DNA from 4 places in the Devosia sp. P3_B2 genome. Region 1 is predicted to be linked to each of the others. Evidence: predicted binding sites of a transcription regulator. Region 1 holds the regulator's gene; each other region holds the start of a gene.

Region 1 (7,653 bases):
CCAGCACGTAGCCCTTCTCGTCCGGAGCGGCGGTCAGGTTTGCCGCGGTGTCGCCGTAATTAAAGTAAACGCGCCATTCACCACGCGTCCGGCAGCGCACGCCGGCAGGCAGGTTCAGCGTCGGCACCTCAGCTTCGGCAAGCAGGTGGTCGATGATGCGCTGCATCAGTGCCCTATCGCCGCTCGCGGCGAGGTAGTTGAGCTTTCCCTGCGCCACGAGCACCGGGAAATCCTCCTCGTCCTCGATGACGATCTGCGCTCGGGTATCGAGCCGTTCGCGCCAATGGCCGACGGCCCCGCCACCCTTCACCGAGACGGTGCGCCGCGGATCGGTGCTGTCGACGCGGGCTACCTTGGCGTCGAGCAGGTTCTGCGGCAGGTCGGGACCGAGGCCGGCAGGGATCGAGAAGTTCTGGGTCTTCGAGCCCGTGCGCGGACCGATCAGCAGGTGGCCATCGAAGTTCTCGATTGCCGTCCGCAGGGCATCGTTCCAAGCGAACAGCGCCGGGATGACCACCAGGTCGTAGCCTGAGAAGTCGGTGGTCGAGGGCGGCAGGATGTCGACGTCGATGCCGCGCTTCCGCAGCGGCACGTAGACGTTGCGCACGTGCTGGTGGTGCGTGAAACCCTTGGCTTGCGGCTGGATGCGCCAGGCCCACTCGCTCTGGTAGTCGAAGACGATTGCGACGCGGCCTTTCCGCGCCTCGCCATCGAAACCCAGCTCCTTCAGCTCCCGTGCCACCTGCTTCGCTTCATGGTAGCCGGGCGTCGGCACGCTATCGGGCCGCAAGAGCCCGGCATGCATCTGCTCCTGCGCGAACGGGGCCTGCCGCCAGCGGAAGTAGCTCACCACCTCCGCCCCGTGCGCGAAAGCCTCCCAGGCCCAGAGCCTCGCCATGCCGGGCAGGGGATCGGGGTTGTAGTCGGCCCAGTTCACCGGTCCGGGCTGCTGCTCCATGATCCACCAGCGGCCATGGCCCACGGCGCGGTAGAGATCATGGTGCAGTCCAGAATTGTCGGGGTCGCCCTGCCGGAAGTACGGAATCTTGCTTTCCTCGGGCTCCGGAACGCCCTCCAGATGTCCCAGCGGATAGGAGTCCCAGCTCGCGACGTCGAGCGTCTCGGCCAGTTCGTAGTGGTCGAACTCGGTCGAGCGCGACATGAAATTGTGGATCACCGGCAGGTCTGGACGCGCCGCCTTCATCAGGTCGTACTGCGTCTTGTTGAACGCGGCGACCTGCGCCGACGAATAGCGGCGAAAGTCGAGGCAGGCAGCCGGCGCGGCCTCGGTCACGGTGAGGTTCGGCGGGTCGATCTGTTCGAAGTTGTTGTACTCCATCGACCAGAAGACATTGCCCCAGGCGAGGTTCAGCGCCTCGATGGTCTTGTACTTGTCCTTCAGCCAGAGCCGGAAGCCGATGGCCGCGGCGTGCGAGTAGGAGTGCACCGTGTCGTGGCAGCCGTACTCGTTATCGGTCTGCCAGCCGGCGAGTGCCTTGTGCTGGCCGACATGGTCGATCAGCAACCGGGTGATGCGGGCGCATTCGCGCCGATAGCCCAGGTGCGAGAAGTCGTAGTGCCGACGCGAACCGAAGCCGCGCGGTCGGCCGTCGCGATCGACCGCCAGCATGTCGGGCATCTTGTCGATCAGCCAGCGGGGCGGGGTCGCCGTGGGCGTGCCAACGATGACCTTGAGCCCGTGCTTGTCGAGCACGTCCATTGCCGCAACCAGCCAGCCGAAATCCAGCTCGTTCGGTCGCGGCTCAAGGCGGGACCAGGCAAACTCGCCGATGCGGACATATTCGATGCCGACCTCCGCCATGCGGCGGGCGTCGTCATCCCATTGCTCGACGGACCAGTGTTCGGGGTAATAGCAGACGCCGATAGCGGGAAAAGACACGTTAGACTCAGAGTTTGAGGAAAGGTTCGGCGATGCCGGGTACGTCGAGCGCCACGGCGAAGACGCTGCCGGCATGCGGCTCGACTTCGAGTTGCTCGGGCGTCATATGCTCGCGCGCGGTGGTGATGTAGAGGGTCTTGAGGTCGCTGCCGCCAAAGGCGGGGCAGCTCACCTGGCTGACGCCGGGAACCTCGACCACCTTGTCCAGCTTGCCGTCAGGGGAGATGCGGATGACCTTGCCGCCGCCCCAGCGGGCGTTCCAAAGGTAGCCTTCGGAATCGACCACCGAGCCGTCGGCGCCGCCCGGCCCTTCCATGGTGAAGAAGTCCTCCCAGGGTCCGGTCGGCTGGCCGGTTGCCGGATCGAGGGCGCAGCGGACAATCATCTTGCCGGCGTCGGTGAAGTAGGCCGTGCGCCCGTCGGGGGAGAAGCAGATCGAGTTGGGGATGCGGATGTTCTCGATGACCTTGGTGGTCTGTCCGGCGCGGTACTGATAGACGCCACCGACCCCCGCCTCGGCCTTCCGGCCCATCGTGCCGATCCAGAAGCCGCCGGTGCGGTCGACGCGGCTGTCATTGGTCCGGTTGGTCGGAATGTCCTCCTCGATCTCGGCGATCACCGTGCTCGTGTCGGAGGCAAAATCATAGCGGAGCAGGGCGCCCGACTGCACGATGCCGAGTGTGTCCTTGTCGATCACGGCGCCGGCGCTGACCGTGTCCTTGAAGGTAATGCGGTCGACGATGTGGCCGTCGGTGCCGGCGCTCAGCATGGTCTGGTTGAGGATATCGAACCAGAACAGGCGTTCGAGCAGCGGGTTCCAGAACGGGCCTTCGCCCAGCTCGCAGCGGCTATCGACGAACAGTTCGGCCTTCGAGTTCATCGTGGTCTTCCCTGATCATAGGCGGCGACGGCGGTGGTGGCGCGCGATGCCACATCGGCGGCCGACATGCCGGGCTTGAAAATGTAGGTGCCGAGCCCGAAGCCGGCGCAGCCGGCCGCAAAGTACTCGGCGAAATTGTCGGGGTTGGCGCCTCCGACGGCGTAGAGCGGGATAGCCGGCGGCAGCACCGCCTTCATCGCCTTGATGCCCTTGGGGCCAAGCACTTCGGCGGGGAAGAACTTCAGGCCCGTGGCGCCGGAGCGGATGGCGGTGAACGCGTCGGTGGGCGAGAACACGCCCGGATACGAGGTCATGCCGCGCTCGATGGTGGCGCCGATGACCGCCGGGTTGGTGTCCGGCGACACAACGAACCGGCCGCCCGCATCGGCGACCGCGTCGACATCGGCGCGGTTCAGCACCGTGCCCGCACCGACCAGGGCGCGACTGTCGAAGGCCTTGGCGACGTCTTCGATCGAGCGCAGCGCTTCGGGCGAATTGAGTGGGACCTCGATCATGGTGATGCCGGCGAGCACGAGGGCGTCGCAAACTTCGAGGGTTTCGGGAGGCGTGATGCCGCGAAGGATCGCGATGATGTGGCGGTGGTCCATGAACTTCTATGCCTGTCTTGCTGCCTTGAGTCCGGCGAGGGTGGCGTCGGTCGCATCGACGATGCGGGTCCGGGCGCCGAGCCGTTCAAAGCCCATCTGGTACAACCCGCAAAGGCCGACACTGCCGACCAGCGGAATCTCCGCCTCGCCGATCCAGTCGCGCTGGCCCCCGATCTCGGCGCCGATCAACAGGCCCGAGAGGAAACCGGCACACCATGCCGGGCTGCGGCCCGACAGCAGGGAGCCGGCGCGGACCTTGAACAGCGTCGCGGTCAAGCGCTGGGGCCGCTCGAGCCCTTGGTCGAGACCGGCAGCGAAGCCGACATCGCGATCCTCGCCCTCGAGCTCGCCACCGAGCGAATGGCGCAGCACCGAGTGGGTGCGCAGCAGCTCGAATATCTCGCCGGTCATGGCGCTGGAGAAGCGTTCCAGCTTGGTGCCGGAGAGCAGCGCCCACTTGCTGTGGGTGCCTGGCATAACCGCGAGGCCGGAGAAGTTGGGGATCAGTGCCGAGAGCCCAAGCAATTGGGTTTCCTCGCCGCGCATCACGTCCTCCGCACCCAGATCGCGGAGGCAGACGCCGGGCAGGATGCGCGGGTTGTGTGGGCCTGGCATATCGGGCGCAACGGCGCCGGCAGCTATGCGACCGAGTTCGGCGGGGGCGTCGAGATAGGGGGCCTCGATCCAGCCCTGCCGCGCGCCGGCCATGCCGCAGATCAGTACGTCCTCGACGTCATCGGCGACGCCGTTGAGCAGCGAGGTCAGCACATCCGGATATTGCTCGCGGCTGAGACGACCCATGCCGTCCGGCGACGAGCGGGAGAAGGCGATCTCACCGGCGGAATCTATTCCCCATGCCCGCAGATTGGAGGTGCCCCAATCGACGGCGACCCATTCGACCTGTCCTGCCAAAACCCTCTCCCTTGCGCCGCCAGTTTGCCGCGCATCAAGCCATGCCGCTACATCGCAATCGGGAAGGTGGTCCACTCTCCTGGTATGATCGCGAAAGCCGCTCGCAGGCGGCGCTTCAGATCCGATGCGCCACTTGCTGCCAGCGGCGCGGAACGTAACGTCTTTGCCAGCCCGGCCCTAGTGCAATTGTTGACCGCAGCGTCCGGATTCATAAGAAAAAGGGCCGGCTGAGGCAGCCGGCCCGGAGACCCGATTGGCGGCAGGTCAGGAGTTCAGTATTTGCGGAGCAGGCCAACCAGGCGGCCCTGCACCTTCACCCGGTCGGGCGGGAAGATGCGGGTTTCGTAGGCCGGGTTGGCGGCCTCGAGCGCTACCGAGTTGCCGCGACGGCGCAGCCGCTTCAGCGTCGCCTCCTCGTCATCTACGAGGGCGACGACGATCTCACCGGTCGAAGCGGCGTCCTGCTTCTTGATGAGCACGGTGTCGCCATCGAAAATCCCGGCATCGATCATCGAATCGCCGCGCACTTCCAGAGCATAGTGTTCACCCGCACCGAGCATCTCGGGCGGCACCATGATGGAATGGCTATGGGTCTGGATGGCCTCGATCGGAGTGCCGGCGGCGATCCGGCCCATCACCGGGACGGTGACCGCGCGGTAGGCGTCGGCGTTGGCCACCTGAGCCGCTGGGCGTGCCGGCGGGGTCGCGACCCGGCCAAGATTGCCCTCGATGACGCTCGGCTCGAAGCGCGCCTTGCGGCCGCCGAGCGATGGATTCATCGAGTCCGGCAGTTTGATCACCTCGAGCGCCCGGGCCCGGTTGGGCAGGCGCCGGATGAAGCCGCGCTCCTCGAGCGCAGTGATCAGCCGGTGGATGCCCGACTTGCTGCGAAGATCGAGCGCATCCTTCATCTCGTCGAACGACGGTGGGATGCCGGATTCTTTCATCCGCTCGTGGATGAACATCAGAAGTTCGTGTTGCTTGCGCGTCAGCATGGCGGCCCCGTGAGCAGAATCGGAACAAAGACTGAACGTGTTATACGTGTTCCAGTTATGTTCTGCAATCGGACGATGAATATTGCGTTACGATGGCGCCCCTGGCGCGCCGAAAGTGGCCGCGAAATCCTCTCGACGTCGGGGCCTTGCGTTTCGTTGACCTGCTGTCCACCAGGGCATACCGTCGAGAGATTGGCGTGTCGAACCCGCACACCCAACCTTCTCAGCTGGAGCTGTGCTCGTTTCCACGGGCCAGTGAACTGGACTGTTTCTGAGGAGGAAAACATGTCTATGAAATCAAGCCGTTATGCCATATCCGCAATGATTTTGGGGATATTGCTCAGCCCCACCGTGGCGGCCGAAATGACCGATGCGGAATTGGTCGCCAACGCGCTGTCGGCAGCGCCGGTGGCGGTGGGCCAGAATGCCACGGTCGTGAACTTCGATGCTCAGATGCAGATGAAGACGCTCAAGGAGGGAACGAACGGCTTTACCTGCATGCCGGACAACCTGGCTTCGCCCACCAATGATCCAATATGCGTCGACGCCGGAGGCATGGCGTGGTTGACGGCATATAGCGAGAAGAAGGACCCACCCGAGGGCGTGGTCGGTTTCGGCTACATGCTGCAGGGCGAGTCGGCGCCCGACAACATGGATCCGTTCGCGACGGCGCCGCCCGCCGGCCACGAGTGGATGGTCGACGGGCCGCACGTCATGATCTTCAACGTCGCAGACGAGATGCTGGCCGGCTATCCCAAGGAAGAGCATCCCGACCACACCCAGCCCTATGTGATGTGGCCCAACACTCCCTATGCCCACCTGATGATCCCCGTGCACTGACTACGGGATACACTGGCGCGTGCCGGCGCATCGGTCGACGCGCGCCACCGCCGGATTATTGCGGCTCGGCGGGTAGGGTAAGCTGCACGCTGAAGCCTTTGCCAGGCTGCGATGCGACCGTCAGTTCGCCACCGAGCAGACCCGCGATCTCTTCGACTATGGGCAGCCCGAGGCCAGCTCCGGGCTTGTCGCTGTTACCGCGGCTGAAGCGCTTGCGCACTGCCGCCAACTGCTCGGCGGCGACGCCCTTGCCGGTGTCGGCTACCTGCAGCAGCACCACGCGGTCCCCTGTGGCGACGCGAACCGTCGCTTCGGCGTCGGGTCCAGCATAGGCGATGGCGTTCTCGATGAGGTTGCTCAGCAGTTCACCGAGCAGCATCGGGTCGCCGCGGACCAGCGCCGGTCCTTCGCCCTCGAGGCCAAGATCGATGTCGGCGGCATGGGCGCGGACGACATAGTCGCCTGTGCGCTCCCGGGCGAGCTCGAACAGATCGACAACCTGGAACTGCAGCCGATCGGACGCAGCCTCGTCGATCCTGGCGAGGAGCAGCAGTTGCGCGAGGACGCGCTCGGCGTGCACCACCGCGGCGTCGGCGGTGCGGGCCGCCTCCCGTGCCGCGGCAGGGCTATCGGCGCGGAGCGCCAGCGCCAACTGAGTGCGGATGATGGTGAGCGGCGTGCGGAGCTGATGGCTGGCATTGCCGGTGAAATGGCGCAGGGCATCGAGAGCTGACGACAGCCGCGTCATGAACGAGTTGATCGTGTCGACTAGGCCCTGCACCTCGCGGGGAACCTCCTGTTCGATGGGGCTGAGGTCATCGAGGGCCCGCCGCGAGATGGCATCGCGGAGGCGGTAGAGCGGGGCGAGCGAGAAACCGACGGCCAGCCAGAGGATCACCGCGGCGGAGAGGATGAGCAGCGCAAGGCGAATGGCAGAGCGGAGGAGCAGGGTCTGGGTCAACTGCGTGCGGGCGATGGTGGTCTCGGCGACGGTGACCGTGAACGGGATGGCGCTGACGCCGGAGGATGCCGCGCGTCGCAGCACCGCCACGCGGATCGGCTCACCACGGAAGCTGGCGTCCGAATAGGCGATGTCGGCCGTCGCTGCATCAGAGGTCGGCAGGGTCTGGTAGCCCGTGATGAAGCCCTCCGGACCGTCGACGCGGTAGAAAACCCGGTCCTGCGCCGCCGAAGTCAGCATCTCCAACGCGACATAGGGTACGTCGACCTCGAGCTCGCCATCCTCGGTGACGATCACCCGCTCGGCGATGGCGAGGACGGAGCCGGCGAGGACGCGGTCTGAGAGTGAGGTTGCGGTGTCCCTAGCCTCGCGCCAGGTATCGACCACCGCGAGCGTGGCGACGGCAATTAGCGCAACCATCAGCCACAGCAGCAGACGCCGGCGCAGCGAGTAGGGGCGCACCATCAGTCGGCGATCCGATCGAGGTAATAGCCGAGGCCGCGGGCGACCCGCACGGTGAGCGCATAGGGAGCGAGGCGGCGGCGCAGGCGCGAGAT
Region 2 (7,653 bases), on a different contig from region 1:
GCGCCGTCAGTTCCGACTTTTCCCAGTCGAACAGCATGCGGTTCTCGGTGAAGCCGGGCTCGATCATGTCGATCAGCTTGGGCGCCAGCGCCGCGGGGCGCGGCAGCGTGTCGGGGTCTTCGCCCGGCATCGCCTGGGCCCGCATCGCAGTGCGCACGGCGCCGGGATAGAACACATTGACCCGCACCGGCGTGGTGCCGCCGATCTCGGCGGCGTAGCTCTTGGCCAGCGCTTCGACCGCCGCCTTGCTCGCGGCATAGGGGCCCCAGAAGGCCCGCGCCGAGCGCGCCGACGAGGCTGAGACGAATACCGCCCGGCCGGCTTCGGACTGCCGCAGCAGCAGGTCGAGCGAGCGGATCAGCCGGTAGTTCGAGGTGACGTTGAGCGCCATCAGCTTGTCGAACGCCTTGGGCTCGACATGGGCGACGGGCCGCAACTCGCCCAGCATGGCGGCATTGGCGACGAACCCATCGAGATGCCCCCAGCGCTCGAAGATGGCGTGGCCGAGCCGGTCGATGCCGTCGCCGTCGCTGAGGTCGAACGGCACCAGCGTTGTCGAGCTGCCGGCCTTCTGGATCTCGTCGTCGAGTTCTTCGAGCCCACCCACCGTGCGCGCCACCGCGATCACGTGCGCGCCGCGCCGTCCCGCCTCGAGCGCCGCATGATAGCCGATACCCCGCGACGCGCCGGTGACGAGGACGATCTTGCCGGCGAGGGAGTTGGTGGTCATGCGTGCGGGTTCCGTTGGCTTCGGCGCGGTTCTAAACACAGGGGCGTCGTGGCGAAAGTAGAATTTCCGGCGGCGGTGCGGCGGATGGTCCCGTCAAGCCAGTGCGGCAAGAGCCCCCCACCCCTGTCCCCTCCCCGCAAGGGGGAGGAAGACCAAAACACCGATGTCAGTGTAGGCGTCCCCTCCCCCCTTGCGGGGAGGGGACAGGGGTGGGGGATCTTTAGGACTGGATCAGCAAACGAGACACATGGGCCTTGTAGAAGGCCTCAGCTCGCTTCCTTCATCAGCGACAGCGTCTTGGGGTCGTTCTTGCTGCGGCCGTTGAGGTCGGTGAGCATGGTCGGGTAGTCGCCGGTGAAGTGGTGGTCGGTGAACTGCGGGCTGAGCGGATTGCGCTTCACCCCGCCGACCGCGTCGTAGAGCCCATCGATCGAGAGGAACGCCAGCGAGTCCGCGCCGATGAACCGGCACATCGACTCGAGGTCGGGGTGCTGGTTGGCAAGCAGGTTCTCCGGATCCGGCGTGTCGATGCCGTAATAGTCCGAGTGAAAGATCATCGGGCTGGCGACGCGGATGTGCACTTCCTTGGCGCCGGCTTCGCGGATCATCTGCACGATCTTCACCGAGGTGGTGCCGCGCACGATCGAATCGTCGATCAGCACGACGCGCTTGCCCTCGATCTCGGCGCGGTTGGCCGAGTGCTTGAGCTTGACGCCGAAGGCGCGGATCGACTGCGTCGGCTCGATGAAGGTGCGGCCCACATAGTGGTTGCGGATGATGCCGAGCTCGAACGGGATGCCGCTCGCCTGCGCAAAGCCGATCGCTGCGGGGGTGCCGCCATCGGGCACCGGCACCACCACGTCGGCCTCGACCGGCGCTTCCTTGGCGAGGTTGATGCCCATGCGCTTGCGCGCCGAATAGACCGGGCGGCCGGCGACGATGGAGTCCGGCCGGGCGAAGTAGACATATTCGAACAGGCAAATCCGCTCGGGCTTGGGCGCGAACGGCTTCACCGAGTCGATGGTGATGCGGCCATCCGGCTGGATTTCGCAGATCACCACCTCGCCGTTCTCGACATCGCGCACGAACTTGGCGCCGATGATATCGAGCGCGCAGGTCTCGGACGCAAAGATCGGCTTGCCGTCGAGATCGCCGAGGACCAGCGGGCGGATGCCGTTGGCATCGCGAGCCCCGATCAGCTTGGTGCGGGTCATAGCGACAAGCGAGAAGGCGCCTTCGAGGTGCATCAGCGCATCGACGAAGCGGTCGGACGAGGCGGCCTTCTTCGAACGGGCAATGAGGTGGAGTACCACCTCCGTGTCCGAGGTCGACTGGCAGATAGCGCCCTGCGCGATCAGCTGGCGGCGCAGCGTCAGGCCGTTGGTGAAGTTGCCGTTATGGGCGATGGCGATGCCGCCGACTTCCAGTTCGGCGAATAGCGGCTGCACGTTGCGGAGGATCGTTTCGCCGGTGGTCGAGTAGCGCACATGACCCATGGCAAGGTGGCCGGGGAGGCGGCCGACGGTCGCGGGATCGGTGAAGTGATCGCCGACGAGGCCCAACTGGCGTTCGGAGTGGAACTGCTTGCCGTCGAAGCTGACGATACCAGCTGCTTCCTGGCCGCGATGCTGCAGGGCATGGAGCCCGAGCGCGGTAAGCGTGGCGGCTTCCGGATGGCCGAGGATGCCGAACACGCCGCACTCCTCGCGTAGCGTATCATGGTCCCATTCCGCGATCGGCTTGGCGTTTTGGGTCAAGTGGGCACCTCGGGTTCAGAGCGGGCCAAAGAAGACGGGACCGCAAATGCGGCCCCGGTCACAGATATGCAATGCGCTCACCCGAAATTCATCAGGTGTTGGTCGCAGCCCCATCGGCGGGCGGCTCGAGCGGCGCGTCGTTTTCCAGCTGATCCGTGCCCTCTTCATTGGGCACGTCGGCATCGGGCGTCGGCACATCGTCGGGCGAGGTGTCATCGCCTGTGCCGCCGCCGGCGCCACGCTGCAGGATATCGGTGACCTGCTTTTCGAGGTCGGGCGGCAACAGGCTGATGAGGCTATCGCCGAAATTCTTGAGGATCGGGAGCGAGCGCGATTCGGCCGCCCAGGACGGCAGGTTCGACGGCATCAGCCACAGCCCGAAGATCACCACGATGACCGCGATCAGCACGCCGCGGGCGACGCCGAAGATGAAGCCCAGCGTGCGATCGAGCGGCCCGATACGGCTGTCGACGACGAAATCGGCGATCCGCATGGTGATGAGATGGAGGATGATCAGCGCCACGATGAAGGTGCCGAGCACCGTCACGATGTCGGCCACGATCGGCTCGGCGATGTAGCCGCGCGCGATTTCCTTGTGGTTGAAATAGGCATAGGCGGCGATGGCCGCGGAGCCCGCCCAGGTGGCGAGCGACAGCACTTCCCGCGTGAAGCCACGGGCCGTAGCCAGGATCGCCGAGATCAGGACGAGAACGCCGATGCCGACGTCAAATGCAGTCAACATGTAGAAAATCCGCCCGTGCGACCCGCTTCAAAATCCCGTGTAACCGCTAATCGTGGCAAAGCCAAGCGTCGAGGAAGCGCCGCATAGCCGATCTTCACGGAAAGCAGGAAGCGTGGCCAAACCGCTACTCCGCCGCCTGCTTCTGGCCGCGAGCGGCGATGCGTCCGATGAGCTCGGCAAGCTCGGCATATTCGCCCACGGCGATGCCGTTGGGCACGTCGCCCTTGCCCAGCCGGCCGGTCACCGCGCCTTGAAACCCGAGCTTTTGCGCCTCGCGCAGCCGCTGCGCCGCATGCGCCACCGGCCGCACGCCGCCGGCCAGCGAGATCTCGCCGAAATAGACATTGCTCGAGGGCAGGGGCGAGCCGGTGAGCGAGGAAATCAGCGCCGCCGCCACCGCAAGGTCAGCCGCGGTTTCGTTGATCTTCAGCCCGCCCGCGACATTGAGATAGATATCGTTGGCGCCGATCCGCACACCGCAGCGCGTTTCGAGAACGGCGAGCACCATCGACAGCCGCGACGAGTCCCAGCCGATGACGGCACGGCGTGGTGTGCCGAGCGGCGAGGGCGAGACCAGCGCCTGGATTTCGCACAGCACCGGGCGCGTCCCCTCCATGCCGGCGAACACTGCGGAGCCTGCCGCGTCCTTGTCGCGCTGGTCGAGGAATAGGGCGGACGGGTTGGCGACTTCGCGCAGGCCAAGCGTCGACATCTCGAACACCCCGATCTCGTCGGTAGCGCCGTAGCGATTCTTCATGCCGCGCAGGATGCGGAAGGTGTGGCTGGCATCGCCCTCGAAATACAGCACCGCGTCGACCAGGTGCTCGACGACGCGCGGACCGGCGATCTGCCCGTCTTTGGTGACATGGCCGACCAGCACGACGGCGGCGCCGGATTTCTTGGCAAAGCGCGTCAGCGCCTGCGCCGAGGTGCGCACCTGCGTGACCGTGCCGGGCGCGCTCTCGACCCGGTCGGTCCACAGCGTCTGGATCGAATCGATGATTACGAGGTCGGGGGCAGGGCCGTTCTGCAGCGTGGCGAGGATGATCTCGACATTGGTTTCGGACGCCAGCAGCACTTCGCGATCGCCCAGCCCTAGCCGCTGCGCGCGGAGCCGAATCTGCGCCACTGCTTCTTCGCCAGAGACGTAGACGACGCGCCGGCCGCGCTCGGCCATCGCCGCGGCAGCCTGCAGCAGCAGCGTGGATTTGCCGATGCCCGGGTCGCCACCAACGAGGACCGCGGAGCCCATCACGAAGCCGCCGCCGGTGACCCGATCGAGCTCACCGATGCCGGTGACGACGCGTGCCGCCGTCTCGGTTTCACCGGCCAGCGGCAGCAGCGCAATCGGGCGCCCGCCGGCAACTGCCGATTTCGGCCCGGCGCCGACACCGGAATCGACGATCTCCTCGACGATGGTGTTCCACTCGCCGCACGCTTCGCACCGCCCCTGCCAGCGTGTGGTTGCCGCGCCGCAGGCCTGGCAGACATAGGAGGTTTTGGTACGCGCCATGAGATGCCCCGATAGGCGATGAGAGGTAGCGGAGTATCGGCGCGAAGGCAAGAACGAAGAGTGAACGATGGTGCCGAGACATCCGACAGCCAGCGGCTTCCGGATGCGCGGTGGTCGAGCGGGGTCGCGATCTTCAAAAATCTCGGCGTCGTGGCGCCGCTCACCTCCAGCCATCCTCCCCCGTCAGAGGGGGAGGTGCCGCATCGAGTGTTCGGCACCTGTGGTGCCGGTCGAGGAATCGGGAGTGATCAGGGGCGAGCAACCGTTGCCGTGTCGCGGTCGGCCCTTGGCCACTCTCCGATTACCTCATATCGGCCTTGTCCATAGAAGCTCCGCACCAGCGCGAAGCCCTCGACGCGCAGGGTTGGCGGGTGTTCGAGCACCGTTTCGGGGGCGCTGACGCGGTCGTACAGGAGGGTGAGGTGGAAGGCCTCGCTCGGGTCCGAGCGGGCCTCGAAGCCGCGCTCAAGCATGCCCCAGCGCAGCAGGCGTGACAGGTCGACCAGTGGCGTATCTGATCCGGGCGTCAGCACCATCGGTGGCGCGCCGACGCGGCGTTTGAAGCTCATCAATTTGGTCAAGGCGATGTCGAACGGCGTGAAGCCGATCGAGTCGCCGGTCGACATTGCGGTCGCGAGATCCGGGCCCGACAGCTCCTGGTAGAAGCCGACGCCGACCAGCGAAATGTGAAGCGTCGTCGCCGGCAGCAGCCCGGCCGAGATGCCGTGCAGCCGCTGCTGGTCGGTGACGATGGCCTGCAGCGCCGGCCGCAGCCTGCCGCCCACCAACACAGCGAAAAACACCGGGTCGCGGCCCTGCCGCGGTGGCACCTTGATGGATTTGAACGGCCGGGTTTCGCTGGCAAACATCGACAGCTGCGGCAGATCGGTCATCTCATGGTCCTCCGTTTAGGGAGAAGCAGGGAACCATTGAGGCAAAACGCGAGTCAAGAACAAAACAGGAACATAGGCCTTGATGCCCGCCGTGCTGCTCCTGCACGGATTTCCGACCTCGGCGCTTTCGCGACGTCATCCCTCGTTGGTGAGGGAGGCTTACGTCGTGGCGCCCGATCTGCCGCCTCGCTCATGCGCGAGTTCATCGGGCGAACGCAGCCGGCCCGGTAATCCTTATCTGGGGTGAAATGAGTTCAGTTCAAGCGTTGGCAATCGTCGACTTCTGCGTAAGTTCCGCAGCCCTTGGCCAAAGCAACAGGAGCGAGGGATGACACAGCACGCAGCGGTAATCGCCGGAGGCGGTCCGACGGGGATGATGCTGGCGGGTGAACTGGCGCTGGCCGGCGTCGATGTCGCCATCGTCGAGCGGCGCCTGGACCAGGATGTGCTTGGTTCGCGGGCAGGGGGGCTGCACGCCCGGACACTCGAGGTGCTGGATCAGCGCGGCATTGTCGAGCGGTTCCTCGCCGAGGGACAGAAGGTGCAGGTGACCGGGTTTGCCGGGGTCATGCTCGACATCAGCGGCTTCCCGACGCGCCACCCCTACACGCTCGGGCTTTGGCAGAAGCACATCGAGCGGATCCTCGGCGGCTGGGTCGCCGAGCTGGCGGTGACGAGCTATCGCGGCGTCGAGGTGACCGGCTGCACGCAGGACGACACCGGCGTGGACGTCGCGCTCAGCGATGGCCGGTCGCTGCGGGCGGATTATCTCGTGGGCTGCGACGGCGGGCGCAGTGTCGTGCGCAAGGCGGCGGGCATCGAATTCCCCGGATCGGATCCCACCGTCAGCAATCTGATTGCGCAGGCCGAGCTTGCCGAGCTGCCGCCGGAATGGGGCATCCGCCGCGATGCCATCGGCCTCCACTCCATCGGCCGGGTGAACTACCAGATCCGCGATGGAAAGATCGTCTATGCGGATGAAGGGCCGGTCGGCGTCATGGTGACCGAGCGGCAGCTGGGGGAGGCGGGTGAGCCGACCCTGGGCGATCTCAAGGAGGCGCTCATTGCCGTCTATGGCACCGATTACGGGATCCACAGTCCCACCTCGATCAGCCGGTTCACCGATGCGGCCCGGCAGGCCGCTTCCTACCGGAAGGGACGGGTATTGGTCGCGGGCGATGCCGCGCACATTCATCCGCCCGATGGTGGACAGGGTCTCCAGACCGGCGTGCAGGATGCGCTCAATCTCGGATGGAAGCTGGCCCAGGTGATCAAGGCGACCTCGCCCGAAACCCTGCTCGACACCTATCACGCCGAACGTCACCCGGTGGGTGCACGCGTGCTGCAGCACACCATGGCCTCGGTCGCGCTGCGCCGTGAGGACGATCGGACGAAGGCGGTGCGTGACACCATGGCCGAACTGCTCGGCATGGAGGAGCCGCGGCTGCGCTTCGCCGGAATGCTGACGGGGCTGGGGATTCACTACGACCTCGGCGAGGGCCATCCCCTGCTCGGCCGTCGCGTGCCCGACCTCGATATCGTCACCGCCGACGGGCCGCGGCGCATGTTCAGCCTGCTGCATGGCGCGAGGCCAGCACTCCTGAACTTCGGCACGCCCGGCGACCTGGACATCACGCCATGGGCCGATCGGGTCCAACTGGTCGACGCCAGTTACTCGGGGACGTGGGAGTTGCCGGTGCTTGGGGCGGTCAGCGCTCCCACCGCCGTGCTGGTTCGGCCCGATGGCTACGTCGCCTGGGTGGGCGAGGGAGGCCGGCAAGGCCTTGCCGAGGCGCTCACGACCTGGTTCGGCCCGCCCGTCGGCTAGATGCAGCAGGCGCCGACGGGGCTGGACTTACCCCGTCGGCGCCGACCAAACTCGCTTGAATTTACGCCGTTCGCCGAAACCTCCCCACAAGGTCGCCGACCTACGCTTCGCCGTGATCAATGGTGGTGCGGATGGATTCTCCAGATATCTCCGTGCGGCTCAGGCGGCAGGCCGACCTCTTCGAGGCGCC
Region 3 (7,653 bases), on a different contig from region 1:
GGTCTCCGCGACATGTGCCGCCGTCGCCACGCCTCGAATTCCATGAAAATCTACTAAGGTGCCAGACCCAGCCGACCGCGACGACGGGCCTGAACCCGACCTATCAAGGGCGACGAATCCGACGGCGTGGGCATGAACCACAGAGTGAATGTCTGCACGGCGATCCATGTGTGCCCCTCGAAAGCCTCAGGTGTTACTTCTACATAGTCGGCACCAGACACTCACTGGGCCTGCTCATCGCTACTCCACCCCCGGCCGCCCCTGCCCCGTCACACTATCCACCTGCTCCAGCACCGGCCGCACCTCGACGCTCGCGACCCGCATGATCGGGCTCGTCTTCGCCAGCGCGATCGCCTCGTCGATATCATCAGCCTCGATCATGAAGAACCCGCCCAGGTGCTCCTTGGCCTCGACGAACGGCCCGTCGGTGCGCGAGAACTTCCCCGCCCGCTGCCGCACCGTCACCGCCGTCCCCGGCGCCTCCAGCGGCTGCGCGAGGATCAGCTTGCCGCTGTTCCTCAGGCCCCAGTCGAACGCGATCGAGTCGTCGGCCAGCTGCCGGCCCTCGGCCTCACTCAGCGCCCCGATCGCCACACTGTCGATATAGACGAGACAAACGAACTTCATTTTTCGATCCCTCCGGATTTACGAGGCTAGTCGAACCCGCGCCCGCTAATTCGACATCGCGAATCCGCATCGAAGAAAATCGATCTACCGGCCCCGCATCTGCTCGCGGAACCCGCGCATCCCCACCAGCTCCAGCCCGAGCTCGGCATACATCGGCTCCACCGCGCCCGAACGGAACAGCTCGTACTCGGCGAGCCGCAGCGGCGCGTCGTCCGAGATCATCGCGATGTCGCCCGGCTTGGTGAAGTGGAACGCGCCCCAGTTGAGCCCCGGCCGCGTGCCATCGAGTATCTCGCGATAGTCCGCCGCCGTCGGGCTGAGATTGCCGAACGGCGTCGACACCACCCCGTCAAACACCGGGTTGCCCCGGCCTTGAGCCCGCTCCGTCGCGCGGTTCAGCGCCGCCGAAGGCTCCACCCAGCTATCCGTTGGTCCCGGCAGGAAAACCGGCAACCGGTAGTCCGCCCCCAACCGCTCGTAGATCTCGACGAACTCCGGCAGCCACACCGTTCCCATATGCGCATCGAGATGCGTCACATCGATGCCCGCGTCGAGCGCCGCATCGATCTGCGCCCGGAGCTCGCGCTCCACCGCCGCGGGATCAGCGCCCCGAGTGTCCGCCACCCGGCGCGGCATGAAACCCTCGGCGTCGCACATGCCGTTATCGGCCGTGCCCGTCATCGGCCGCCAGCGAAAGCGGTCGAACTCGGCGGTCAGCGTCAGGTGCACCCCGATATCGAGCTCGGGGTTCTCCCGCGCGAGCTGCGCCATATGCGGAAACCACGGGCAAGGCACCATCACCGAGCCGCAAGTGACCACGCCCTGCTCGCAAAGCTCGACGAACGCCATGTTGGCGCTCCAGCTCGCCCCCAGATCGTCGTGGTGCACCACCACCTGCCGTCCAGTCATCGAATCATCTCCCTTACTCCTAGCGAGCTTGCCCTATCGCCTCACCTGCGGCACCCTTTCCGGAACTGAGGTATCCCAATGCGCATCATCGTCATCGGCGGCCACGGCCGCACCGGCATCCTGATCGTTGAAAAGCTCATCGCGGCCAGGCACGCCGTCGTCGCCACTATTCGCAACCCCCGGCACATGGCCGATATGGTGAAGCTCGGCGCCGAAACCGTGCTGCTCGATCTCGATAAATCGCCCTTCGACGATATCGTCTTTGCCATGAAGGATGCCGATGCCGTGGTGTTTGCGGCCGGCTCCGCCGCCGGCGAAAGCAGCGCCCTCGATCGCACGGGCACGCTGCGCACCGTCCGCGCTGCCGAAAAGGCCGGCGTGAAGCGCTACGTCTCGATCTCTTCCATCGGCGCCAGCACCGGGCTTTCCACCCGTTCGATGAACGATGAGATGAAGGACTATTACAAGCAGAAGCGCGCCGCGGCCAAGCACATCACCAGCTCCAGCCTCGATTGGACCATCCTCGAGCCGGGCGAGCTCACCGATGGCGGCGGCACCGGCAAGGTGGTGCTGAGCCAGGAGGCGATCAACGAGGAGTCGGTCCCACGCGAGGACGTCGCCGCGGTGGTGGTCGCCCTGCTCGAAGAGCCCAAGTCGATCGGCAAGGTCTTCCAGCTCACCCGCGGGAAGGACACGATTGCCACCGCCCTTAAGGCCGCGCTCAGCTGATGACCCGCCCCGAAATCGGCCACCTGCTCGGCTCCGGCAAGGTGGCCGAAGCCTTCCACTACGGCGAGCACGTGCTGAAGCTCTATCGTGACCCTGCCGCCCGCGCCGTCGCCTTCAGCGAGGCTGCCATCCTCGCCGTCGTCGCCGATCACGGCCTGCCCACCCCGCAGGTTTTCGAAGCCGGCAAGTTCGCCGGCCGCTGGGGTCTCGTCATGTCCCGCGCCACCGGCGAGCCGCTGGCCAGGCTCGCCGAGGCCGATCCCACGCAGATCCCCGCCGCGCTCGAAGCCATGGTGCAGCTACACCTAGCCATGCACGCCCGCGAGGAAACGCGCCTGACGCCGCTGAAGCCTCGCCTGGCGCACCGCATCGCCCACGTGCCCCAGCTCGACGAAGCGCTGCGCACAAAACTGCTCGCCGACCTGGCCTGCTTGCCCGATGGCAACCGCCTCTGCCACGGCGATTTCCACCCGTTCAACATCATCGGCACGCCCGGCGCCGCCATCATCGTCGATTGGCCCGACGCCACCTCCGGCCCACCCGCCGCCGACGTCGCCCGCTCCTACGTGCTGATGCTGCACGGCGCCGGCCCCGACCTCGCCAACGCCTACCTCGAACGCTACCTCGCCCTCAGCCCCCTCACCGACCCCGAAATCCGCGCCTGGCTCCCCATCGTCGCCGCAGCCCGGCTTTCGGAGAACGTCCCGGAAGAAACCGACCGCCTGCTGGCCCTGGCGGGGGGCTGACAGCTACGGCGCCACCACCAGCTTCCCCAGCGCCCGCCCGTCGCCGATCCGCTGAAACGCCTCTGCAGCCTGTTCCAGCGGATACACCCGCTCCACCGCCGGCACGATCGTCCCCGCTGCCACCAGCGCCCCAAGCTCCGCCAGTTGCCCCACATCCGGCCGGTGCAGCAGCAGCCCCATCTGTTGCCCCTCCGGCTTCGATGTCATCGCCCCGGCCAGCGCCACCGTGAGGATCGTCGACGTCTTCCCGCCCACCATCACGAACCGGCTCCGCGGGCTCAGCGCTCGCCGGTAATGCGCCAGCGGCCGCGCCGCGACCATGTCGAGGATCAGGTCGTATCGCTCCCCCTCAGCCGTGTAGTCCGTCACCGCATAGTCGATCACCCGGTCCGCCCCGACCGATCGCATCAGCTCCGCCTTCTCGGCCCGGTCCACCCCCGTCACCTCGGCCCCGGCCCGCTTGGCCAGCTGGATCGCGAACGTCCCCGCCCCGCCTCCGCCGCCATTGATCAGCACCTTGTCGCCCGGCTGCACCTCGCCCTTCCAGCGCAACCCCTGCCACGCCAAGAGTCCCGCCTGCGGCGTTGCCGCCGCGGCCTCAAAACTCACTCCCGCGGGGATCGCCGCTAGTGCAGCTTCAGGCGCCGCGACATACTCCGCGAACCCGCCCCAGCTCGCCCCGCTGAGATCGCCGAACACCGCATCGCCCACCGCGAACCGCGTTACCCCCTCGCCTGCCGCCTCGACCACACCCGCCACATCCGCCCCAAGGATCGGGTACGGCGGCCGCAGCAGCCCGCCGAGCCGCACCAGGAACGGCTGGCCCCGCAGCAGGTCCCAATCCCAAGAATTGAGCGACGCCGCCTTCACCCGGATCAGCACCTCGCCCGCCTTCGGCACCGGCCGTGCCACCTTCGTCAGCCGCAACTGCTCCGGCATCCCGTAAGCCGAATAGACCACTGCCCGCATCGCACCCTCCAGATCCCCAGCAGCAGACCTAGGCGGCACACCTGTCGATAGCAAGACAAGCCCCCGGCAGCCGCAACTCAGCTTGACAAGCCCCACTCTTCGTTCACTTTATGTTCTCAACGCCGCCACGGAGAACCCGGATGGAGCCCGCCACCATCCTGCATGCCGATCTCGATGCCTTCTACGCCTCGGTCGAGCAGCTGCTGAACCCCGAGCTGCGCGGCAAACCGATCGCCGTCGGCGGTGGCGTAGTGCTCGCTGCCTCGTACGAGGCCAAGGCCTTCGGCGTCCACGGCGGCATGTCCGGCTGGGCCGCGAAGGAACTCTGCCCCGAACTGATCTTCACCGGCGGCCATTTCGAGGAATACCAGCAGCTCGGTGACGCCGCCATCGCCGTGCTCTCCGATTACACCCCGCTGGTCGAACGTATCTCCATCGACGAAGCCTTCGCCGATGTCGCCGGCTGCGAACACCTGTTCGGCTCGCCCGAAACCATCGCCCAGACCATCCGCTCCCGCGTCCGCGCCGAGCTCGGCCTCCCCATCTCCGTCGGCGTCGCGCGGACCAAGCATCTCGCCAAGATCGCCTCGCAGGTCGCCAAGCCCGATGGCCTCGTCGTCGTCGACCCGGTCCGCGAACTCGAATTCCTCCACCATCTGCCGGTCGGGCTGATGTGGGGCGTCGGCCCGGTCACCGAAGGCAAGCTCGAAGACGAGGGCATCCTCACCATCGGCCAGCTCGCCGAAAAGCACGTCGAATGGGTGCAGGCTCTGCTCGGCCGCGCCACCGGCGAAAAGCTCAGCGCCCTGAGCTGGAACCGCGACCCGCGCGCCATCGTCACCAATCAGCGCGCCCGCTCGGCCGGCGCTCAATCCGCCCTCGGCAAAAAACCCTTCATCGAGCGTATCTACCGCCCGACGCTGCACCACCTGGCCGATCGCATCGCCTCGCGGTTGCGGGTCAAATCCTGGCACGGCCACACCATCACCCTGCGCGTCCGCTTCCGCGACATGCGCGCCGTGACCCGATCGGTCACCATCGACAGCCCCATCGCCGCGACGGTCAGCCTCGCTGAGATCGCCGAAGACCTGGTGCGCGTCGTGCAGGCCGATCACCCCGACGAGCGCACCATCACGCTCCTCGCCATCTCGGTCTCGCACCTCGAGCGCAACCCGCTGGTCCAGCTCGAACTGCCGCTCGGCCTCGCCGACGAAGCCCGCCGGCCCGGCACCCGTCGCGGCGCCTCCCGCCTCGTCGCCGATCGCGCCATGGATGCCGTCCGCACTCGCTTCGGCCGCGAAGCCATCGGCTACGGCTCCGCCACGCTCGAACTCGAGCGCTCCATCCCCGACGCCTTCCGCGGCCTCGCCGAAAAGCCGCTGTGACCGGTTAGGCCTGCCTGAGCTTCGCGATCACCCGATCCGCCATGTTGGCGCAGCGCGCGCCGTCGAACGGATAGAGTTCGGCGAACGAGCCGCGCATCTGCTCTTCCAGCACCGCCCGCAACATGCGCCGCGCCCGGTGCAGCCGGGTCTTCACCGTTTCCGGCTTCAGCGTCAGCTGCTCCGCCGTCTCCTCGGTGCTCAGCCCCTCGACATCGCGCAGCACGAACACCGTGCGAAATCCCTCCGGCAAGCCATCGATGGCTGTCTCCAGTATCTGGCGCATTTCTGACCGTGCGGCCTCCGTATCGGCGGGGAGCGGAACCAGCGACAGCGGGAACAGCGACACCAGCCCGGCATCGGCGCTCACCGCCTGGTCCAGCGCTTCTAGATCGCTGTTCCTGCGCCGCCGTCGCAACCGGGACACCGCCTCGTTCAGCGCAATGCGGGTCAGCCAGGTGGAAAAGCTCGCCTCGCCGCGAAAGCTCGCCAGCGCCGTGAACGCCTTCACATAGGTTTCCTGCACCACGTCCTCGGCCTCGCCGTCATTGCGCAGCACGCTGCGCGCGGCCCGGAACAGCCGCTGGTTGTTGCGCTCGATCAGCGTGCGGATCGCGTTCTCGCCACCTTGCCGCGCCAGCTCGACCAGTTCTGCCTCGCTCAGCCCAGCCACGTCGCTCCGCTGCTTCAGCACTGTCAGCATCTCATCCTCCATGCGGCATTGGAGTGTCCGCCTGCGCAAAAGGTTCCCGAACCCTACACCTGAAACGCAAAAGGCCGGAGCATCGCCCCGGCCTCCAACTCAACTGCGGCGCCGCCTCAAGCCCGCGCGTCGATCCAGCCGGTGATGTCGCCCATCACCTCTTCCTTGCCCAGGTCGTTGAGCAGGTCGTGGAAGTGGCCCTCATACAGCTTCAGGGTTTTGTCCTTCGAGCCAGCCGTGTCGTAGAAGAACTGGCTGCCGCTCGGCTTGGTTGCCTTGTCGAGCGTGCCGTGGAGGATCAGCACCGGCAGGGTGATCTGCGGGAACTCCGCCTTCAGCCGCTCGTCGGCCCGCACCATCTCCGCCACGGTCTTGGTCGGCTGCGTCTCATGCGCAATCAGTGGGTCGGCGTTCATCGTCGCCACCACCGCGGGGTCCCGCGAAAAGTCCTCGTTGTTGAGCTTCAGCACCTGGGCATGCGGCGCAATGTGGCTCAGCCCCTTCAGCACGGCGAGGGCAAAGTCCGGCGCCGGCACCTGGTGGGCAAAGCTCTCGCAGATCAGCCCAGCCAGTTCCGACTGATGCTCGAGCGCATAGATGCAAGAGACCACGCCACCGGCGCTGTGCCCGAGCAGGAACACCTTCTGCCCCGGCTCGCGCGCCTTGGCGATCTTCATCAACCCGTCTACATCGCCGGTGTAGTCGGCGAACTTGTCGACATAGAACCGCTCGCCATCCGACTTGCCGCGGCCACGGAGGTCAACCGCATAGACCGCGAGCCCGCTCGCCACCAGTTGCTCCGCCACCCAGCCATATTGGCCGCCGTGCGAGTTGAACCCGGGGACGATCACCACCACCGCCCGCGGAGCACCATCCGGACGCCACGAGCGATAAAAAATGCTCAGTCCGCCCCGACCTTCAAATTTCTCTTCCTTATAATGCATGTGCAATCTCCAGAAGTTGACGCTACCCGCCGGTCCCACCCTGCGGGCGGAACTGTATCAGGCTTTCACGCCACTGCGACGCGCTCGTAACGGAGCGCATCCATGACGGGCCGGTGGGCTTCGGGAGTGATTTGGAGCTGGGCTGCCGCGGCAGACAGCAAAAAGGAGGGTGGGCACTGCCCCCCTCCGTTACTGATATGTAGCGCACAAGGGGCTTGCTTCAAGACCCCCACCCTGCGCTAGGACAGCCGCGGTGCGAGCGGATCATCGGTTCCCACGGACGTCTTGCGTTGACTCTCGCTCCAACAACGCTTAAGTCACCGCTTAACTGATTTCGATACGGCCGCTGTCGATTCCACCGCACGTCACTCGTCGATCTGGTGAAAGCCAAGGAGATTTCCTCATGACCGCACCAGTAATTGCCGCCCCAATGCATCCGCGTTATGCGCCTTGGCGGCTGGCTCCAGCCGCCCCATCTGTGCCATTCACCCTCCCGTACTTTGATTCATTTTCTCGCAAGGCAGGCCGCAAATGACCTCCGACACCATCACCGATGTCCCGTCCGATGCCGCCGGGTTCGCGCCCGCCTCGGCTCCGATTGATTCCTCCACCGCCGCCCGCAACCGGCTGGTGATCGCGCTGCT
Region 4 (7,653 bases), on a different contig from region 1:
GGCCCAGCCGGATCGCCTTGGTCGACCAGATGTCGTCGCGCATCTCGGCGTGCTGCTTCATGATCCGCTCGCTCGCCGGGGTGCCGTCCTCCAGCACGTGCAGCCAATCCGAGCGGTTGATGTCGGCTTGCCGCATCTCAACCCCGTGCTCGATGGCATCGCGGACGATCTGCGCCGGCGAGTAAAAGCCCATCGGCTGGCTGTTGAGCAGCGCACATGCGAACACATCGGGGTAGTGGCACTTCATCCAGCACGAGGCATAGACCAAGAGGGCGAACGAGGCGGCGTGGCTTTCGGGGAAGCCATAATCGCCAAAACCCTCGATCTGCGCGAAGCAGCGCCGGGCGAAATCTTCGGCATAGCCGTTGTCCTTCATACCATTGAGGAACCGGTCCTTGAGCGTATGGATGGTGCCGTTGCGCCGGAACGTCGCCATGGCGCGACGCAGCCGATCGGCTTCGCCCGGGGTGAATCCGGCGGCGACGATGGCGATCTGCATCGCCTGTTCCTGGAACAGCGGAACGCCGTAGGTTCGCTTCATCACCTCGTAGAGGTCGGGTGGCATGGGCTCCACCTTCTCGAGCCCCTGCCGGCGTTTCAGGTAGGGATGCACCATACCGCCCTGGATCGGCCCGGGTCGGACGATCGCCACCTCGATGACGAGGTCGTAGAACTCTACCGGCTTCAGCCGTGGCAGCATCGACATCTGCGCCCGGCTTTCGATCTGGAACACGCCGATGGTGTCGGCGCGGTGGGTCATCCGGTAGACCGGCGCCTTGACCACATCGTCGACTTCCTCGGCCATCAGCAGCGGCAGCGTGACATCGCGATCGTAGTGCTGGTGCAGCAACTCGAACGAGCGGCGCAGGCAGGTGAGCATGCCCAGCGCCAGGATATCGACCTTGAGGATGCCGAGCGCGTCGATATCGTCCTTGTCCCACTCGACGATGGTGCGGCTCTCCATCGCCGTTTTCGAAATCGGCACCAGGCTCTCTAGGGAATCGCGGGTGATGACGAAGCCGCCGACATGCTGGCTGAGGTGGCGGGGGAACGATTTCAGTACCGGGACCACGTTGAACATCTGCGTCAGGGTCGGATCGTCGGGATCGAGCCCAAGCATCTTGATGCCCTTGAGGTCGGCGGCGTTGCCCCAGCCCCAATGCAGCTGGTTGAGCGCGCCGATGGTATCGTCGGAAATCCCGAATACCTTGGCGGTCTCGCGGATGGCGCTCTTGGAGCGATAGGAGATGACGGTCGCCGTCAGCCCGGTCCGCTCACCACCGTACTTGCTGTAGACATACTGCATCACCTCTTCGCGCCGCTCGTGCTCGAAATCGACGTCGATATCCGGTGGTTCGTCGCGTTCGGTTGAGAGGAAGCGGCCGAACACCAGCTTGACCTTGGTGGGGTCGACTTCGGTCACTCCCAGGCAATAGCAGACTGCTGAATTGGCGGCCGAGCCGCGCCCCTGGCAGAGGATTTTCAGCTTATGCCGGGCGTAGCGGACAACGTCTTCGACAGTGAGGAAGTAGGATGCGTAGCCTTTGTAGGCGATAAGGCAAAGTTCGCTCCAAAGACTGCGTTTGACCGTATCGGGAACCCCTTCGGGATAGCGATCGCGCGCGCCTTCCCAGGTCAGGCGCTCCAGTGTCTCCTGTGCCGTCTCGCCGTTGCCGATGGTTTCAGTCGGATAGTTGTACTTCAGCTGGTCGAGGCTGAAGCCGATGCGGTTCAGCAGCAGCTGCGTTTGCGCGATGGCATCGGGATGCTCAGAGAACAGCCGGGTCATTTCGGTCGGCGGCTTCAGGTGTCGCTCGGCATTCTGCTGCAGCCGGCGCCCGGCGGTCTCGAGCGTCAGGTGCTCGCGGATGCAGGTCACCACGTCCTGCACGATCTTGCGGTTGGGCTCGTGGTAGAGCACATCATTGACGGCCAGCATCGGTACGCTGGCGTCTGCTGCCATCGCGGCCAGCCGGTTGAGTCTGGCCCGGTCGGTGCCCTTGAAGGTTGCCGCTGCAGCCAGCCAGATATTGCCCGGGCTGAGCTTTGCCAGCCGCTCGAGCACGACGCCGGAATGCTCCCAGCGCGTCTCGTCGCAATGGAGGATCAGCAACTGGCCTTCGATGAAGTCTTCGAGGTCGGAGAAGCGGATGACGCACTTGCCCTTCTCGCTCTCCTTCCCGAGGTTGCCGCGGCTCAGCAGGCGGCAAAGCCGGCCATAGGCCTCACGGTCAGAGGGATAGGCGACGATATCGGGAGTATCATCGGCAAAGCAGAGCCGGACACCGACGACGTAGCGGAAGTCGGGTGCCTTGTCCTTGAGGTCGCGGTGGGCCACGTAGCCGCGCACCACGCCGGCAAAGCTGTTGCGATCGCAGATCCCGACGCCACTCAGACCCAGCGCGATGGCGGCCGAGACCAGCTCCTCCGGATGCGAGCCGCTTCTCAGGAACGAGAAGTTGGACGTCACCATCAGTTCGGCATAGCTGGGGCGGGTCATGCGAAGAACCCGTGCATGAACCAGCGCGGCGCTTCGGCGGCGCCATAGAGCCCGATGCGGAAGATCCAGAACCGCCGGCCGCCGTCATCCTCGATGACGTAGTAGTCGCGGACGGTGGTCAGCGGGTCGAACGCCGCGAGCGCGGAAACGTGTTCCGGCTCCTTTGGCTTCTGTTTGTCCGACTTGGGGTCGTCGCGCGGGTCGCGCTTCTTGCTGCCCCGCTCTGGCGGTTCCAGCACCTCAAGATTCTTGCCCGAACGCCACCACTCGGCCTCGATCCGCTCCGGCCCCGATGCCTTGAGGATGCGGTAGGCGATGCGCCGCCAGATGATCCGCATCGGCGGGCCATGCGGCACCTCCGCTATCACGTTGATCGGCTCTGGATTGGGCAGTAGCCGGAGCGGTCTTCGCAGTTCGGGATCAGGAAGAGCTTCCGGATCTTCCTCGGTTTGAGCGATTACAGGCTCCAGCTTCGCTGCCCGCTCGGGGATGTGAGTGTTGACGAACTTCGAGCGAGTGAGTGCCAGGGGGCCGAGCCGGCTCGTCATGCGATCGTATAGTCGGTCGAGGTCTTGCGCCCCGTCGCGCACTTCGAACGCCCCGAGCTGGATGCTCTGCACTTCCGACAACGAACTGGCCGCCAGCCGGATCATGTCGATGCCGAAGCCGGCATCATACTCGCCCTCAAGCCGCTCCGACCGGTGCACGAACAGCTGGGCAATGTGGTTGGGATCTCGCGTCGCCCGGCCGGCATTGATGGTGAGGTTCATCACCTTGTGGTCGACCCGGTAGAGCAGCAGGTGGAAGGTCTGCGCCCCCAGCCCCTCGGACTCGAGGCGCAGGCCGAGCTGGATGGCGAGATCGCGCGCCGTCATCAGCACGTCGTCCATGTAGCCAATGGGTTCGGCGAAGCGGCGCTCGGCATAATATTCGGCGATTGGCAGACGCGGAGTGATCCGTTCTTCGATCCGGCCCAGCGCCTGGTCGAGCCTGAGGATCAGCGATTCCCCGAACCGGGCCTGCAGTGCCCGCCGATCCCGGCCATAGAGCTGCCCGATGGTCTTGAGGCCCATCTGGTTGAGTCCCGAGACCTGCGCCTCTTCGAGCCGCAAGCCGACGATCGGCAGGGTGGCGAGCGCCGCTTCGGTCTCACCCTTGGGAATGACGCTGCCGGGTGAGAAATGCGCCAAGGCCCAGGCCGCCCCAACCGTATCGGCGATGGCGCCAGAGACGGTGAAACCCAGGGTGCGCAGCCGGTTGACCAGCACTTCCAGCATTTTTGCCTCGCCGCCAAACAGGTGGGCGACCCCGGTGATGTCGAGGACCAGGTCACCGTAGGGCGCCGCCGCCGAGTGAACGGCGACAATTGGGCTGGCGTTGGAGTGCCAATCGGCAAAATCGGCGAAGACCTGCTCGATATAGGCCCGGTCGATCTCGCGGACCTCGAGTTCCGGCACCAGCGCGCGAGCGTCCGACAGGTTCTGTCCGGATGTCAGGTTTGCCTTCGCCGCCGCGGCATCCACCGCGGCGAGACGCATGGCGCCCTTCTGCTTCTCCCACAGGGCCAGCGGGCGGGTCGAGCGGGCGAGTGCCGGATCAGCCCGCCTGAGACAGTCGGTCGCCCAGCGTGGCAACGACAGGGCGAGATGGCGGCGCCGTTCGGTGAACAGCAGCTCCGGTGCGGTATTCGGGTTCGACTGAAACGAAACCATTTTCTGTCCAGTCCACAAGCATGTTCTTGCCTTCGGCTCGTTGCGTCTTGTCGCCGAGCCGGCCTTTTTCGATCTCGATCTGGAAGCGGGGCGGGCCGGGTGCGCGCGGATCGAACGCCACCTCACCGCTCATTGCCGGCGAAACCCGCCAGCGCAGTTTTGCTGCGCTCGCCTCGCGTCCCCGGCCGTAGCGGATGAGGAACGCCGAGGTACCGGCCGCAGCTGCACGGAGGCTCAATCGGCGCGACACGGTGAAATCGAGTGCCTTGGGGTGACTTGCGAGATCGGCGATGACCCCGGCGACCGCACGGCAGGCAATTGCTTCCTCCATTGCCCAGAGCAGCTCGGTTACGCTCTCGATCCGGCCGATCACCAACCGCGCCGGATCGATGCCGAACTGCTGCAGCCCCGCGCCATAAGGCAGCCCCAGTTCCTGGCCTTCACCTACCAGCTGCAGGTAGAGGATCGCCTGCCGTTCGGTGGTCAGCAGCTGCCGGGCGAGCCCGAAGGCGAAGCCCAGCGCGGCGCCGCTCTGGCGCTGCTCGTCGGCAAACACCTCGTGCAGCAGTCCATTGGGTGCGACGAGCACCTCCAGTGGATCGGCAAGCTCCTGCTCGTCATTGGCAGCCTTTCCCAGCCCCTCCGCCACCATCGCTGCGCCTTTCGCCAGCAGCGGGCGCTTTTCCAGGGCGGCGATTTTCAGTCGTAGGGCGTCGAGATCGTGGCGTGCGAGGCCCGGCATCTGAGCCTCCCTGTTGTCAGTAATTAGAACAAATAGGGAACACCAGAGTCCGGTCGAGAGTCAAGCAGAAGAGTCAGCACACGCCGTGCTCACATCCTCGCGCTGCGGCATGCGGGCACTTTCGCGATTGGGCGGGAGTGCCTATCTTCCGTCGACCCACCCAAGGACTCCTCCCATGTTCGATGCGCTGCGCTCCATCTTCCAGAGACCCGATGCCACTGTGCTCAGCATGGAGCCGAAACTGGCGGTGGCGGCGTTGCTGGTGCATCTGGCGGCGATCGACGGCAGTGTCAGCGAGGCCGAGCGGCAGGCGCTCGAGGGTACGCTGATGGATTACTACGGGCTCGGCGAGGACGAGGTGCGCAAGCTGATCGTCGAGGCGACCAAGCGGGACCAGGAATCGGTGGATTTCTACCGCTTCACTTCGGCGCTGAGTTCACTGGACGATAGCGAGAAGATCGAGATCATCCGGATGATGTGGCAGGTGGTGTTCGCCGACAAGCGCAACCACGAGCTCGAGGACAACATGGTATGGCGCATCGCCGAACTGATCGGGGTGTCGTCGCGCGACCGCACGGTGCTGCGCAACCAGATGGCGCGGGCTTGAACCAGCTCAAAGGACGTTGCCGGGCAGACGCGTTGGTGCGGGGCGCTTAGCGCTTCCAGGCTTCGAACTTGCCGACATATTCGGGCTCGCTCTTCTCGCAGTCGAAATCCTTTGCCTTCTCGTCGGCGGTTTTGCGGGCGAGGGCGTTGGCGTCGGGGTTGGCGAGGGCGTCGATATAGGCGATGTGGCAGGTGGCGCCCGGGGTGACTTTGGTGACGACCAGCACCTGGCCCTCGGGTTTGCCCTCTTCACCCTGGGTGAAGAAGCGGAGGATGGTGGCGAAGGGCTTGAAGTAGCCCTCGGCGTTGGAGACGCGCCACTCGATCTTGTCGCCCAGGTGGTTGAATGGGTTGAGGGTCTGCTCGGCGGCCTTCTCGGTGGTGGAGGTGAGGCCGTAGGAGACGAACATCCGCAGGTCGCCCTCGGTGACCATGACCGGGATGCCCTTGAGGCCGAGGCAAGCCCACATGGTGCCGAAGTCATCGGACTCGATCACCGTGCAGTCGATGTTGAGGTTGAGGTCGGTGTAGCTCGATTCGATCTGCTGGGCGCTGGCCGAGCCGGCCCAGCCGATGCAAGCGACATAAAGCGCACTGGCGAAAATGCGTCCGATCACGGCAATACCTCCTCAATACGTCTTGAACACCGCTGGGCTTCGCATGCCACCCGCGCATTCGTATGCCTTGCAATCATGGCCTCGGATAGGCCACAACCCGCCGAAATAGACCTAAGGCAGACCCAATGAACATCGACGCGATCCCGATCGGCAAGAATCCCCCCGACGACCTCAACGTGATCATCGAGGTGCCGCTGGGCGGCGAGCCGATCAAGTACGAGATCGACAAGGCCTCGGGGGCGCTGTTCGTCGACCGGTTCCTCTATACGCCGATGCGCTATCCGGGGAATTACGGCTTCGTGCCGCATACGCTTTGCGGCGACGGCGATCCGCTCGACGTGATCGTGATGAACTCGCGGCCGCTGGTGCCGGGTGCGGTGGTGCGCTGCCGGCCGTTCGGCATCCTGTTCATGGAAGACGATGGCGGCACCGACGAGAAGATCCTCGCCGTGCCGGTGTCGAAGCTGACCAAGATGTATGACGGGATCAACGACATCACCGACATGCAGCCGATCCAGCTGGAGCGGGTGAAGCACTTTTTCACCCACTACAAGGATCTCGAGCCCGGCAAGTGGGCCAAGATCGAAAAGCTCGGCGGCGTCGATGATGCGCGGCGGGTGATTCTCGAATCGATCGAGCGGGCCAAGGCGGCGAAGTAGTGCCGGCGGGTGCGCTGGTAGGCCCGATTGGGCCGCCCCTTGAAACTGTGAAACCGGGTTCACATATATCGGTCAACGGTTGGATCGGGGCGCTGTCCCTCCCGGCGACATGATCCCAGCCTACGAAAGGCGCTCCCCTAACGGGTTGAGCGCCTTTCTCTTTTCAGCGTGTCGAAGGGTGAGCGATGAGCGGACGGATCGTCATTCTCAACGGGGTGCCGAGGGCGGGAAAATCCTCGATCGCGCGGGCGGTGATGGCGCTGGTGCCGGGGCGGTGGGTGAACCTCGGCGTCGATGCGATGAACGATGCGCTGCCCAAGGACATGCTGCCTGGGATCGGCTTGCGGCCGGGCGGGGAGCGGGCGGAGCTGGAGCCGATGGTGGTGCGGCTCTATGCCGAGCTCTACGACGAGATCGCGGAGCGGGCACTGGCTGGTGGCGATGTGGTGGTCGATGTCGGGCACCATGACGGCTATTCGCGGCCGCTTGGCATACTGGCCGCATCGGCGCGGCGGCTTGCCGGGCTGCCGGTGCTGTTCGTCGGGGTGCGCTGTCCGATCGAAATGATCATGGCACGGCGGAATGCCCATCCGCAGCACGGGTTCGGCCTCTATGTGGCGGGCGAAGGCGTGCCGGAGGCGGTGCGGCGCTGGCAGGGTGCGGTGCATGTGCCGGGGATCTACGATCTTGAGGTCGATACCGGGGTGATGACGCCGGAGCAGTGTGCGGCGGCGATCGCCTCGGCACTTCTGGCGCCGCCGCAGCCGAGTGCCTTCGAGCGGCTCGCAACACTCTAGCGTCAGTGCGGGCTGACCCC

The links. Region 1 encodes LexA, which represses DNA repair genes until DNA is damaged. Its sites were predicted from a motif close to TGTTCNNNNTGTGTTCNG; they were not measured.
Region 2: the regulator LexA is predicted to act here: its motif matches at 4,792-4,809, upstream of radA (DNA repair protein RadA).
Region 3: the regulator LexA is predicted to act here: its motif matches at 4,081-4,098, upstream of dinB (DNA polymerase IV).
Region 4: the regulator LexA is predicted to act here: its motif matches at 4,979-4,996, upstream of AC1DV8_RS00080 (ImuA family protein).

The regions. Positions count from the first base shown of each region.
Region 1 covers NZ_JBFUGO010000010.1:18,533-26,185, forward strand. Annotated here, with positions in the region: gene AC1DV8_RS14960 (beta-galactosidase) at 1-1,900, opposite strand, end outside; gene AC1DV8_RS14965 (SMP-30/gluconolactonase/LRE family protein) at 1,908-2,780, opposite strand; gene AC1DV8_RS14970 (2-dehydro-3-deoxy-6-phosphogalactonate aldolase) at 2,777-3,388, opposite strand; gene AC1DV8_RS14975 (2-dehydro-3-deoxygalactonokinase) at 3,395-4,300, opposite strand; gene lexA (transcriptional repressor LexA) at 4,573-5,295, opposite strand; gene AC1DV8_RS14985 (hypothetical protein) at 5,581-6,135, shown strand; gene AC1DV8_RS14990 (sensor histidine kinase) at 6,191-7,561, opposite strand; gene AC1DV8_RS14995 (response regulator) at 7,561-7,653, opposite strand, start outside.
Region 2 covers NZ_JBFUGO010000009.1:17,591-25,243, forward strand. Annotated here, with positions in the region: gene AC1DV8_RS13960 (SDR family NAD(P)-dependent oxidoreductase) at 1-730, opposite strand, end outside; gene purF (amidophosphoribosyltransferase) at 997-2,487, opposite strand; gene AC1DV8_RS13970 (CvpA family protein) at 2,579-3,229, opposite strand; gene radA (DNA repair protein RadA) at 3,354-4,742, opposite strand; gene AC1DV8_RS13980 (2'-5' RNA ligase family protein) at 4,991-5,635, opposite strand; gene AC1DV8_RS13985 (FAD-dependent monooxygenase) at 5,964-7,463, shown strand; gene AC1DV8_RS13990 (hypothetical protein) at 7,595-7,653, shown strand, end outside.
Region 3 covers NZ_JBFUGO010000001.1:23,641-31,293, reverse strand. Annotated here, with positions in the region: gene AC1DV8_RS00155 (hypothetical protein) at 1-30, opposite strand, end outside; gene AC1DV8_RS00150 (YciI family protein) at 241-627, opposite strand; gene AC1DV8_RS00145 (polysaccharide deacetylase family protein) at 712-1,536, opposite strand; gene AC1DV8_RS00140 (NAD(P)-binding oxidoreductase) at 1,615-2,265, shown strand; gene AC1DV8_RS00135 (phosphotransferase family protein) at 2,265-3,011, shown strand; gene AC1DV8_RS00130 (NAD(P)-dependent alcohol dehydrogenase) at 3,015-3,980, opposite strand; gene dinB (DNA polymerase IV) at 4,121-5,365, shown strand; gene AC1DV8_RS00120 (RNA polymerase sigma factor) at 5,370-6,065, opposite strand; gene AC1DV8_RS00115 (lysophospholipase) at 6,182-7,009, opposite strand; gene AC1DV8_RS00110 (MDR family MFS transporter) at 7,541-7,653, shown strand, end outside.
Region 4 covers NZ_JBFUGO010000001.1:13,613-21,265, forward strand. Annotated here, with positions in the region: gene AC1DV8_RS00070 (error-prone DNA polymerase) at 1-2,500, opposite strand, end outside; gene AC1DV8_RS00075 (Y-family DNA polymerase) at 2,497-4,212, opposite strand; gene AC1DV8_RS00080 (ImuA family protein) at 4,097-4,954, opposite strand; gene AC1DV8_RS00085 (tellurite resistance TerB family protein) at 5,130-5,561, shown strand; gene AC1DV8_RS00090 (hypothetical protein) at 5,608-6,177, opposite strand; gene ppa (inorganic diphosphatase) at 6,303-6,836, shown strand; gene AC1DV8_RS00100 (chloramphenicol phosphotransferase CPT family protein) at 7,022-7,633, shown strand.